2 regions of the Cellulomonas sp. EB106-03-03-XG116 genome follow, and region 2 is predicted to be linked to the other one. Evidence: predicted binding sites of a transcription regulator. Region 2 holds the regulator's gene; the other holds the start of a gene.
The links. Region 2 encodes HrcA, which represses chaperone genes, less so after heat shock. Its sites were predicted from a motif close to TTNGCACTCGNNNNNNNCGAGTGCNAA; they were not measured.

Region 1: groL (chaperonin GroEL) is a predicted target of HrcA. The motif match lies at 1,812-1,838, and genes of this name have one in related genera.

Annotation. Positions count from the first base shown of each region.
Region 1 is NZ_JBYTEP010000039.1:9,953-14,364, forward strand. It holds gene groL (chaperonin GroEL) at 24-1,649, opposite strand; gene AC3WUG_RS14005 (glycoside hydrolase family 15 protein) at 1,915-3,204, shown strand; gene AC3WUG_RS14010 (cold-shock protein) at 3,287-3,490, opposite strand; gene AC3WUG_RS14015 (LytR C-terminal domain-containing protein) at 3,610-4,239, opposite strand; gene AC3WUG_RS14020 (DUF3263 domain-containing protein) at 4,345-4,412, opposite strand, start outside.
Region 2 is NZ_JBYTEP010000022.1:43,539-47,950, reverse strand. It holds gene AC3WUG_RS10350 (16S rRNA (uracil(1498)-N(3))-methyltransferase) at 1-121, opposite strand, end outside; gene dnaJ (molecular chaperone DnaJ) at 124-1,257, opposite strand; gene hrcA (heat-inducible transcriptional repressor HrcA) at 1,352-2,383, opposite strand; gene AC3WUG_RS10335 (MFS transporter) at 2,439-3,941, opposite strand; gene AC3WUG_RS10330 (DUF3097 domain-containing protein) at 3,991-4,412, shown strand, end outside.

The DNA.
Region 1 (4,412 bases), on a different contig from region 2:
CACGCGCCCCGCTGCGGCGGGACTCAGAAGTCCATGCCGCCCATGCCGCCGTCGGCCGGGCCGGCCGGAGCGGCCTTCTCCGGCTTGTCGGCGACGACCGCCTCGGTGGTGAGGAACAGCGCCGCGATGGACGACGCGTTCTGCAGCGCGGAGCGCGTGACCTTGACCGGGTCGTTGACGCCCGCGGCCAGCAGGTCCTCGTACACGCCGGTCGCGGCGTTGAGGCCCTGGCCGGAGGGGAGGTTGCGCACCTTCTCCGCCACGACGCCGCCCTCGAGGCCCGCGTTCACGGCGATCTGCTTGAGCGGGGCGTCGATCGCGACCTTCACGATGTTCGCGCCCGTCGCCTCGTCGCCCTCGAGCTCGAGCTTCTCGAACGCCACGGCACCGGCCTGGATGAGCGCCACGCCACCACCGGCGACGATGCCCTCCTCGACGGCCGCCTTCGCGTTGCGCACGGCGTCCTCGATGCGGTGCTTGCGCTCCTTCAGCTCGACCTCGGTCGCCGCGCCGGCCTTGATGACGGCCACGCCGCCGGCCAGCTTGGCGAGGCGCTCCTGGAGCTTCTCGCGGTCGTAGTCCGAGTCCGAGTTCTCGATCTCGGCACGGATCTGGTTCACGCGGCCCTGGATCTGCGCCGCGTCGCCCGCACCCTCGACGATCGTGGTCTCGTCCTTGGTCACGACGACCTTGCGCGCCTGGCCGAGGACCTCGAGGCCCACGGTGTCGAGCTTGAGGCCGACGGTCTCGGAGACGACCTGGCCACCCGTGAGGATCGCCATGTCCTGCAGCATCGCCTTGCGGCGGTCGCCGAAGCCGGGCGCCTTGACGGAGACCGACTTGAAGGTGCCGCGGATCTTGTTGACGACGAGCGTGGCCAGGGCCTCGCCCTCGACGTCCTCGGCGACGATGAACAGCGGCTTGCCGGACTGGATGACCTTCTCCAGCAGCGGCAGCAGGTCCTTGACGTTCGAGATCTTCGACTCGACGAGCAGCACGTAGGCGTCCTCGAGGACGGCCTCCTGGCGCTCCGGGTCGGTCACGAAGTACGCCGACAGGAAGCCCTTGTCGAAGCGCATGCCCTCCGTGAGCTCGAGCTCCAGGCCGAGGGCGTTGGACTCCTCGACCGTGATGACGCCCTCCTTGCCCACCTTGTCGAGGGCCTCGGCGATGAGCTCGCCGATGGCGGTGTCGCCGGCGGAGATGGACGCGGTGGCGGCGATCTCCTCCTTGGTCTCGATCTCCTTCGCCTGGTCCAGCAGGGCGGCGGTGACGGCCTCGACGGCCTGCTCGATGCCGCGCTTGAGGGCGATCGGGTTGGCGCCGGCCGCGACGTTGCGCAGGCCCTCGCGCACGAGCGCCTGGGCGAGCACGGTGGCGGTGGTGGTGCCGTCGCCCGCGACGTCGTCCGTCTTCTTGGCGACCTCCTTGACGAGCTCCGCGCCGATCTTCTCGAACGGGTCCTCGAGCTCGATCTCCTTGGCGATGGAGACACCGTCGTTGGTGATCGTGGGGGCGCCCCACTTCTTGTCCAGGACGACGTTGCGGCCCTTGGGGCCGAGGGTGACCTTGACGGTGTCGGCGAGGGTGTTGAGACCCCGCTCGATGCCGCGACGGGCCTCCTCGTTGAAGGCAATGATCTTGGCCATGGGGCTATCGATCCTTCACTCTGGCTCGTGGTTCGGCCGGTCGGTGCCCGCGACGGACGGCCGCGCCGGCCCGGCGGTCATGTCCCGTCGGGCGGCGGACCTCACCTGGTCGGCCTGGGTTGTCATTCTGTCACTCTCGACCCGAGAGTGCTAAGCACATGGTTAGCACTCGACCCCATCGAGTGCAAGGCGCTCCGCCCTCGGCGGACAGCCGCCGGCCGGACCCGCGACCGACCCCGGCGCCCGGCCGGATAGCCTGCCGGGCATGCACCGCCGCCCCCTCGTCGCCGCCGTCGTGCTGGCGTCCCTCGCCGCGGTGCTGGTGGCCTGGGGCGCGACCGGCCCGCGCACCCGCACGATCGACCTGTACAGCGAGGGCGTCGTCGCGACGCCGGCGGGGCCGGAGCTGGTCCCGGCCGGCGGGCAGCCGCTGCTCCACGAGGGCACCCGCGTCGAGGTCGACCCCGCCACCACGGCCGACGACGACCTGGCCGCGGAGCAGCGGGCCTGGCTCGCCGCGGGCACCGTCCCCGGCGCGGACGGCCCGTACGCCGACATGGTGACCGACGCCCTGCTGGACCTGCACACGCTCGTGCAGGACGACGGCGCCGCCGTCGCGGCGTGGACGCCCTACTGGCGGTACGTGTGGCCGCGGGACGCGTCGTTCGTCGCCGTCGCCCTGGCCCGGACGGGGCACCTGGCCGACGCGCGCGAGGTGCTGGGCTTCCTGACCCGCGTGCAGGCCGCGGACGGGTCCTTCGAGGCCCGGTACCTGCCGGACGGCTCCGGGGCCGTGCCCGACGACCGGGCGCCGCAGACGGACGGCACCGGCTGGTCGCTGTGGGCGGCCGGCCAGGTGGTGGCCGCCGCGCCCGAGGCGGAGCGGGCGGCGGTGGCCGCCGAGCTCGCGCCGCTGGTCCGCCGGGGTGCCGCGCACGCGGTCGCGCTGGTCGCGGGCGACGGGCTGCCGCCGGCCTCGCCCGACTACTGGGAGGTCGCCGAGGACGAGCTGACCCTCGGCACCGTGGCGCCGCTCCTGGCCGGGCTGGAGGCCGCGGGGCCGGTCCTCGACCTGCTCGGGGACGCGCAGGCCGCCCGGGAGGCGCGGGACGCCGCCGGGCGGACCCGCGCGGCGGTGGAGCGGGAGTTCGGCGACGACACCGCCTACGGCCGGTACGCGAGCGGCGGCGTGGCCGACGCGGCGAGCGCGTTCGCGCTGCCGCCGTTCCAGCCGTCGGCGCTGGCCGGGGCGGCGGACGCCTGGCAGGCGTCGGCGGCCGCGATGGCGCGCCCCGCGGGCGGGCTGGCGCCGGGCGCGGGCTGGCGGCAGGACGGCATCTCCTGGACGCCCCAGACGTCGCTCTACGCGCTGACGGCCGCCGTCAACGGCGACGACACCCAGGCGCACGAACGGCTCACCTGGCTGGACGCGCACCGCACCTCGATGGGCGCGCTGCCGGAGAAGGTGCTCGCGGACGGGTCGCCCGCGGCCGTCGCCCCGCTCGCCTGGACCGCGGCGTGCGTGGTCCTGGCGGTCACGGCGCTCGACGGCTGACGCCCCGCACGCCGGGGGGACGGGCGCGGGACCGGGGCGGCGTGCCCCGGCCCCGCGGCGGCGCCTCGGCGCCGGGACCGGCTCAGAGCGGGCGGACCTGCTCGGCCTGCGGGCCCTTGGTGCCCTGCCCGACCTCGAACTCCACCGACTGCCCCTCCTCGAGGCTGCGGTACCCGTTGGTCTGGATGGCGCTGAAGTGGACGAACAGGTCCTGGCCGCCGTCGGCCGGGGTGATGAACCCGTAGCCCTTCTCGGCGTTGAACCACTTGACGGTTCCCTGCGGCATGCGTGCTCCTGAAGAAGGCGTGATCGGTGCGACGCAGGGGCCGTGGCCTCCCCCGGTGCTGGGGAGCGGTCACCGCGACGCGGCCGAGACTAGCCCCGCCCCCCGACCGGCGGAAGGGGTCAGCGCCCGAAGTCCGCCAGCAGGAGGACGACGACGCCCTCGGGCGCGGTACCCGCGTCCTCGACGACGTTGGCGATGCCGAGCGAGTCCGCGACCTGCTGCGCCGTCGCCGCGAGGTCGGCGCTGCCGTAGAAGACGGTCGTCTGCTGGAGACCGCCGGCGTTGCCGTTGCCGGTCGTGACCGCCGTGAAGCCGGCGTCCTCCAGGTCGCCCGCCGCGCCCGCGGCGAGGCCCGAGCGGTTCGACGCGTTGAGCACGCGCACGTCCGTGGTGAGGTCGGCCGTGGGGGCCGGCTCCTCCTCGACGGGCGGCTCCTCGGTCTCCGCCGGGGCCTCGGCGCCCGGGTCCTCGGCCTCCGTCGTCTCCTCGGCGGGCGCGGACGACTCCGGCTCGCTCGGCGCCGCGGCGGCCGGCTCGGACGAGTCGCCGAACCCCGGCAGGCGGCCGTCCCACGACGACGCCCACGCCACGAGACCGACCGTGACGGCGGGGACCAGGACGACCACCGCGACGAACGGCCACCACCGGCTCCACCAGCTGCGGGGCGCGCGGTGCACGCCGATCGGCGCGTCGGGCGCCGGCTCGGCGTCGAACTCGTCCTCGGGGTACCGGTCGCTCGCCTTGGTCACGGCGGACAGGCTAACGGCTCGGCCTGTCCACCCCGGCACGCGCCGCGCGCCGCGGTGCCGGTCAGCGGCCGTTCTGCGGCCGATCGAGGGCCGGTCGGCGGCGGCTCAGGCGTCGGTGCCGAGCCGGCGGGCGCTGCGGGCGCGCTGCCGGGTGGACCGCATCCGGCGGAGCC
Region 2 (4,412 bases):
CCGCGGTCTTGCGCTGCACGACGCCCGCGTGCCGCCCCTCGGCGCCCGCGAGCAGGTAGGTGCTCCCGGCCGCGAGCGCGTCGAGGTCGCCCGGCTCGGCCAGGAAGACGGGTGCGGTCACACTCAGCGCCCGGCGAGCTTGTCGCGGAGCTTCGCGAACACGCCGCCGCCGGAGGCCGACAGCCGCGCCTCGGGGCGCTCCTCGCCGCGCAGGCCGGCGAGCTTGCGCAGCAGCTCGGCCTGCTCGTCGTCGAGCGACGTCGGGACGTGGACGTCGACGTGCACGTGCAGGTCGCCGCGGCCGCCCGCGTGCAGGTGGCCGACGCCGAGGCCGCGCAGCGTGACGATCTGCGCGGGCTGGGTGCCCGGGCGCAGGTCGACCTCCTGCGGGCCGTCGAGGGTGTCGAGCGTGAGCACGGTGCCGAGCGCGGCCGCGGTCATCGGGACCTCGAGCGTGCAGTGCAGGTCGTCGCCCTCGCGGACGAACGTGTCGTGCTTGCGCTCGCGCACCTCGAGGTAGATGTCACCCGCGGGGCCGCCGGCGGGGCCGACCTCGCCCTGCGCGGTGAGCTTGATCCGGGTGCCGGTGTCGACGCCCGCCGGGACGTCGACCTCGAGCGTGCGGCGCGAGCGGACCCGGCCCTCGCCGGCGCACTCGGTGCAGGGCTCGGGGATGACGGTGCCGAAGCCGTGGCACGCGGCGCACGGCTGCGAGGTCATCACCTGGCCGAGGAACGACCGCGCGACCCGCTGCACCGACCCGCGGCCGCCGCAGACGTCGCAGGTGCGCGGCGAGGTGCCCGGGCGGCAGCAGGTGCCGTCGCAGGTCGGGCAGACCACGGCCGTCTCGACCGGGACCTCGCGGTGCGTGCCGAACGTCGCCTCGGCGAGGTCGATGTCGAGGCGCAGCAGCGCGTCCTGGCCGCGGCGGGCGCGCGGGATGGGGCCGCGCTGCGCGCCCGCGCCGGCGGCGGCGCCGAAGAACGTCTCGAAGATGTCCTGGAAGCCGAAGCCGCCCTGGCCGCCCATGCCGCCGCCGGGGGCCGACGGGTCGGCGCCCAGGTCGTACATGCGCCGCTTCTCGGGGTTCGACAGCACCTCGTACGCCCGCGACACGTCCTTGAACCGGTCCTCGGAGCCCGCGTCCGCCCCCGCCACGTCGGGGTGCAGCTCGCGCGCGAGGCGCCGGTAGGCCTTCTTGATCTGCTCGGGCGTGGCGTCACGCTCGACGCCCAGCACCTCGTAGTAGTCGCTCACTCGTCACTTCCTGTGCGTGTGGGGGCCGCGCGCGGGCGCGGGTCGGTTGCTCATGTCGAACGTGCGCGGGACCGCGTCGGTGCCCGGCGGCCGGTCATCCGGCGAGGATCCGGGACAGGTACCGGGCGACGGCGCGCACCGACGCGATGGTCCCGGGGTAGTCCATGCGGAGCGGCCCGACGGAGCCGATCCGCGCGACCGCGGTCCCGCCGCCGTCCGGGCCGCCGTAGCCGGTGGTCACGAAGCTCGTCTCCAGCAGACCCTCGTGCTGGGTCTCGCGGCCGATGCGGACGGAGACCGCGGCCTCGTCCTCGGCCATCTCGCCCAGCAGGCGCAGCAGGACGACCTGCTCCTCCAGCGCCTCCAGGACGGGGCTGATGGTGTGCGCGAAGTCCGCGCCACCGCCGCGCACCAGGTTCGCGGTGCCCGCCAGGACGACGCGCTCCTCGCTCTCCTGCGCCAGCGTGTCCTCGACCACCGCGACGACGCCGCGCACGAGCGGGCCGTCCGCGGCGGCGAAGTCGTCGGCCAGGTCGGACAGCGCCGTGCCGAGCTCGGCCAGCCGCCGGCCCGCGGCCGCCGTGTTGAGCCGGATCCGCAGCCGCGCCACGGTCCCGGCGTCGAGCGGGTCCGGCACCTCGATGGTGCGCTGCTCGACGCGGCCGTGGTCGGTGATGATGACCACCAGCAGGTGCCGGTCGCCGACCGGGACCAGCTCGACGTGCCGCAGCGCGGTCCGGCGCAGCGACGGGTACTGCACGACGGCGACCTGGTGCGTCAGCTGCGCGAGCAGCCGCACCGAGCGGTCGACGACGTCGTCCAGGTCGGCCGCGTCCTCGAGGAACGTCTCGATCGCGCGGCGCTCCGGCGCGGACAGCGGCTTGATCGTCGCCAGGCGGTCGACGAACAGCCGGTAGCCCTTGTCGGTCGGCACCCGGCCGGCCGAGGTGTGCGGCTGCACGATGAGACCGGCGTCCTCGAGGGCCGCCATGTCGTTGCGGATCGTCGCGGGCGACACCCCCAGGGAGTGCCGCTCGACCAGGGCGCGGGAGCCGACGGGCTCGCGGGTGGCGACGTAGTCCTCCACGATCGCCCGCAGCACGTCCAGCCTGCGGTCCTCGCTCATCGCCACCTCCCCGGCCGGCGCTCGTCCTGGCACTCGTTCTGACCGAGTGCCAATTCTACGCGTCCGCCGGCGCGGTCGCCGCGTCCCGGCGCCGCGCCCGGAGGTCCAGCACCCCGACGACGAGCGCGACGGCGACGAGCGACACGGTGAGCAGCAGCGCCCGCCCGGCCGCCACGCTGCCGTCGACGCCCGAGGCCAGGGCGGAGTAGTAGGTGGACAGGGCGACCGCGACGCCGAGCGCCGACCCGACCCGCTGGCCGACCTGGAGCATGCTGCCCGCGACCCCGGCCCGCTCGACCGGCACCCGCGCGAGCGTGAGCGTCTGGTTCGGGGCGATCACCAGGCCGCTGCCGGCGCCCGCGACCATCTGGGTCGCCGCCATGACGAAGCCGACGGCCGGCGGCTCGACGAGCCGGATCGCCAGGTCGGTGCCCACGAGGCCGGCGACCACGAGCACCAGGCCGATCACCACGAGCGCGCGCCCGCGGCTCGCCACCAGCCGGCCCGAGCGCTGGGCGGACACGGCGGAGGCGATCGCGAACGGCATGTTGACCAGCCCGGCCTGCAGCGGCGTGAACCCGGCCACCTGCTGCAGGTACAGCGTCGCCACCAGGAACACCGAGGTGAACCCGCCGAAGTACGCGATCCCGAGCAGCGCCCCGTTCCGGAACGACGGCTCGCCGAGCACCCGCGGGTCCAGCACGGCGGCGCCCGTGCGCCGCTGGTACCGGCGCTCCCACAGCACGGTCGCCACCCCGAGCACGGCCGCGACGGCGAGCCACCACCAGCGGGCCGGGTCGTCGCCGCCCTCCCCCGTCGTCGTGACGAACGGCACCATGACCGTCGCGGCGGTGAGCGCGACGCCGGTGAGGCCGACGCCGTCCAGCCGGGGCCGGCCGCGCGGGCCGAGGGTGCCGGACGGCCGGCCGGCCACGCCGCGGGGCAGGAACCGCACCGCGAGCGGCAGCACCACCGCGATCACCGGGACGTTCACGAAGAACACCCAGCGCCAGCCCTCCTCGGCGCCGAACGCCTGGATGATCAGGCCGCCGAGCAGCGGGCCCAGCGCCGTCGACACCCCGATGGTCGCGCCGAAGTAGCCGAACGCCTTCCCGCGCTCGTACCCGGTGAACAGCTGCTGGATCGTCCCGACCACCTGCGGGTTCAGCAGGCCCGCGCTCATCCCCTGGAGCAGCCGGGCGACGGCCAGCAGCTCGTCGGACGGGGCCAGCCCTGCGCCCAGGCTGGTGAGGGCGAACCCGGTCAGGCCGAGCAGGAACAGCCCGCGGCGGCCGCGCGCGTCGCCCAGCCGGCCCGCGGGCACCAGGACCAGGCCGAACGCGAGCGTGTACCCCGCGACGATGAGCTGGAGCTGGCTGGCGCCGGCGTCCAGGCTGCGCTCGATCGACGGCAGCGCGACGTTGACGATGGAGACGTCGAGCATCGTGATGAACCCGATCGCCAGGCACACGCCCAGCGCGCGCCACCGGTGCGGGTCCGGCTCCGACCGGGTCGCGGTGCCGGGGCGGTCGGGGTGCTGCGCGGGGCTCGACGTCACCGTCGTGTCGTACCACGCGGGCGAGCGGTCGGCACCTAGGCTGCCGCGGGTGACCGACCGCTACGGAACCGACGTCCTGTCCGCGGGCTCCCCGAGCGCGCACCGCCGGCCCACCTCGACCCCCACCCCCGCCGAGCGCGGCCTGGTCGTCGAGGAGGTCACGACCGGCTGGGTCGGCGCGGTCGTCCGGGTCGAGAAGTCGGGCGGCGAGCACGTGGTCGTCCTGGAGGACCGCCGCGGGCGCACGCGGACGTTCCGGCTCGGGCCGGGGTTCTGGGTCGACGGCAAGCCGGTCGAGCTGGTGCCGCCGCGGCCGACCGCGCCGACCGGCCCGAAGCGCACCGCGTCCGGGTCCCTCGCAGCGGCCGACCAGCGCGCGCGCGTCGCGATCGGCAGCCGGATCTGGGTCGAGGGCAAGCACGACGCCGAGCTCGTCGAGAAGGTCTGGGGCGACGACCTGCGCGCCGAGGG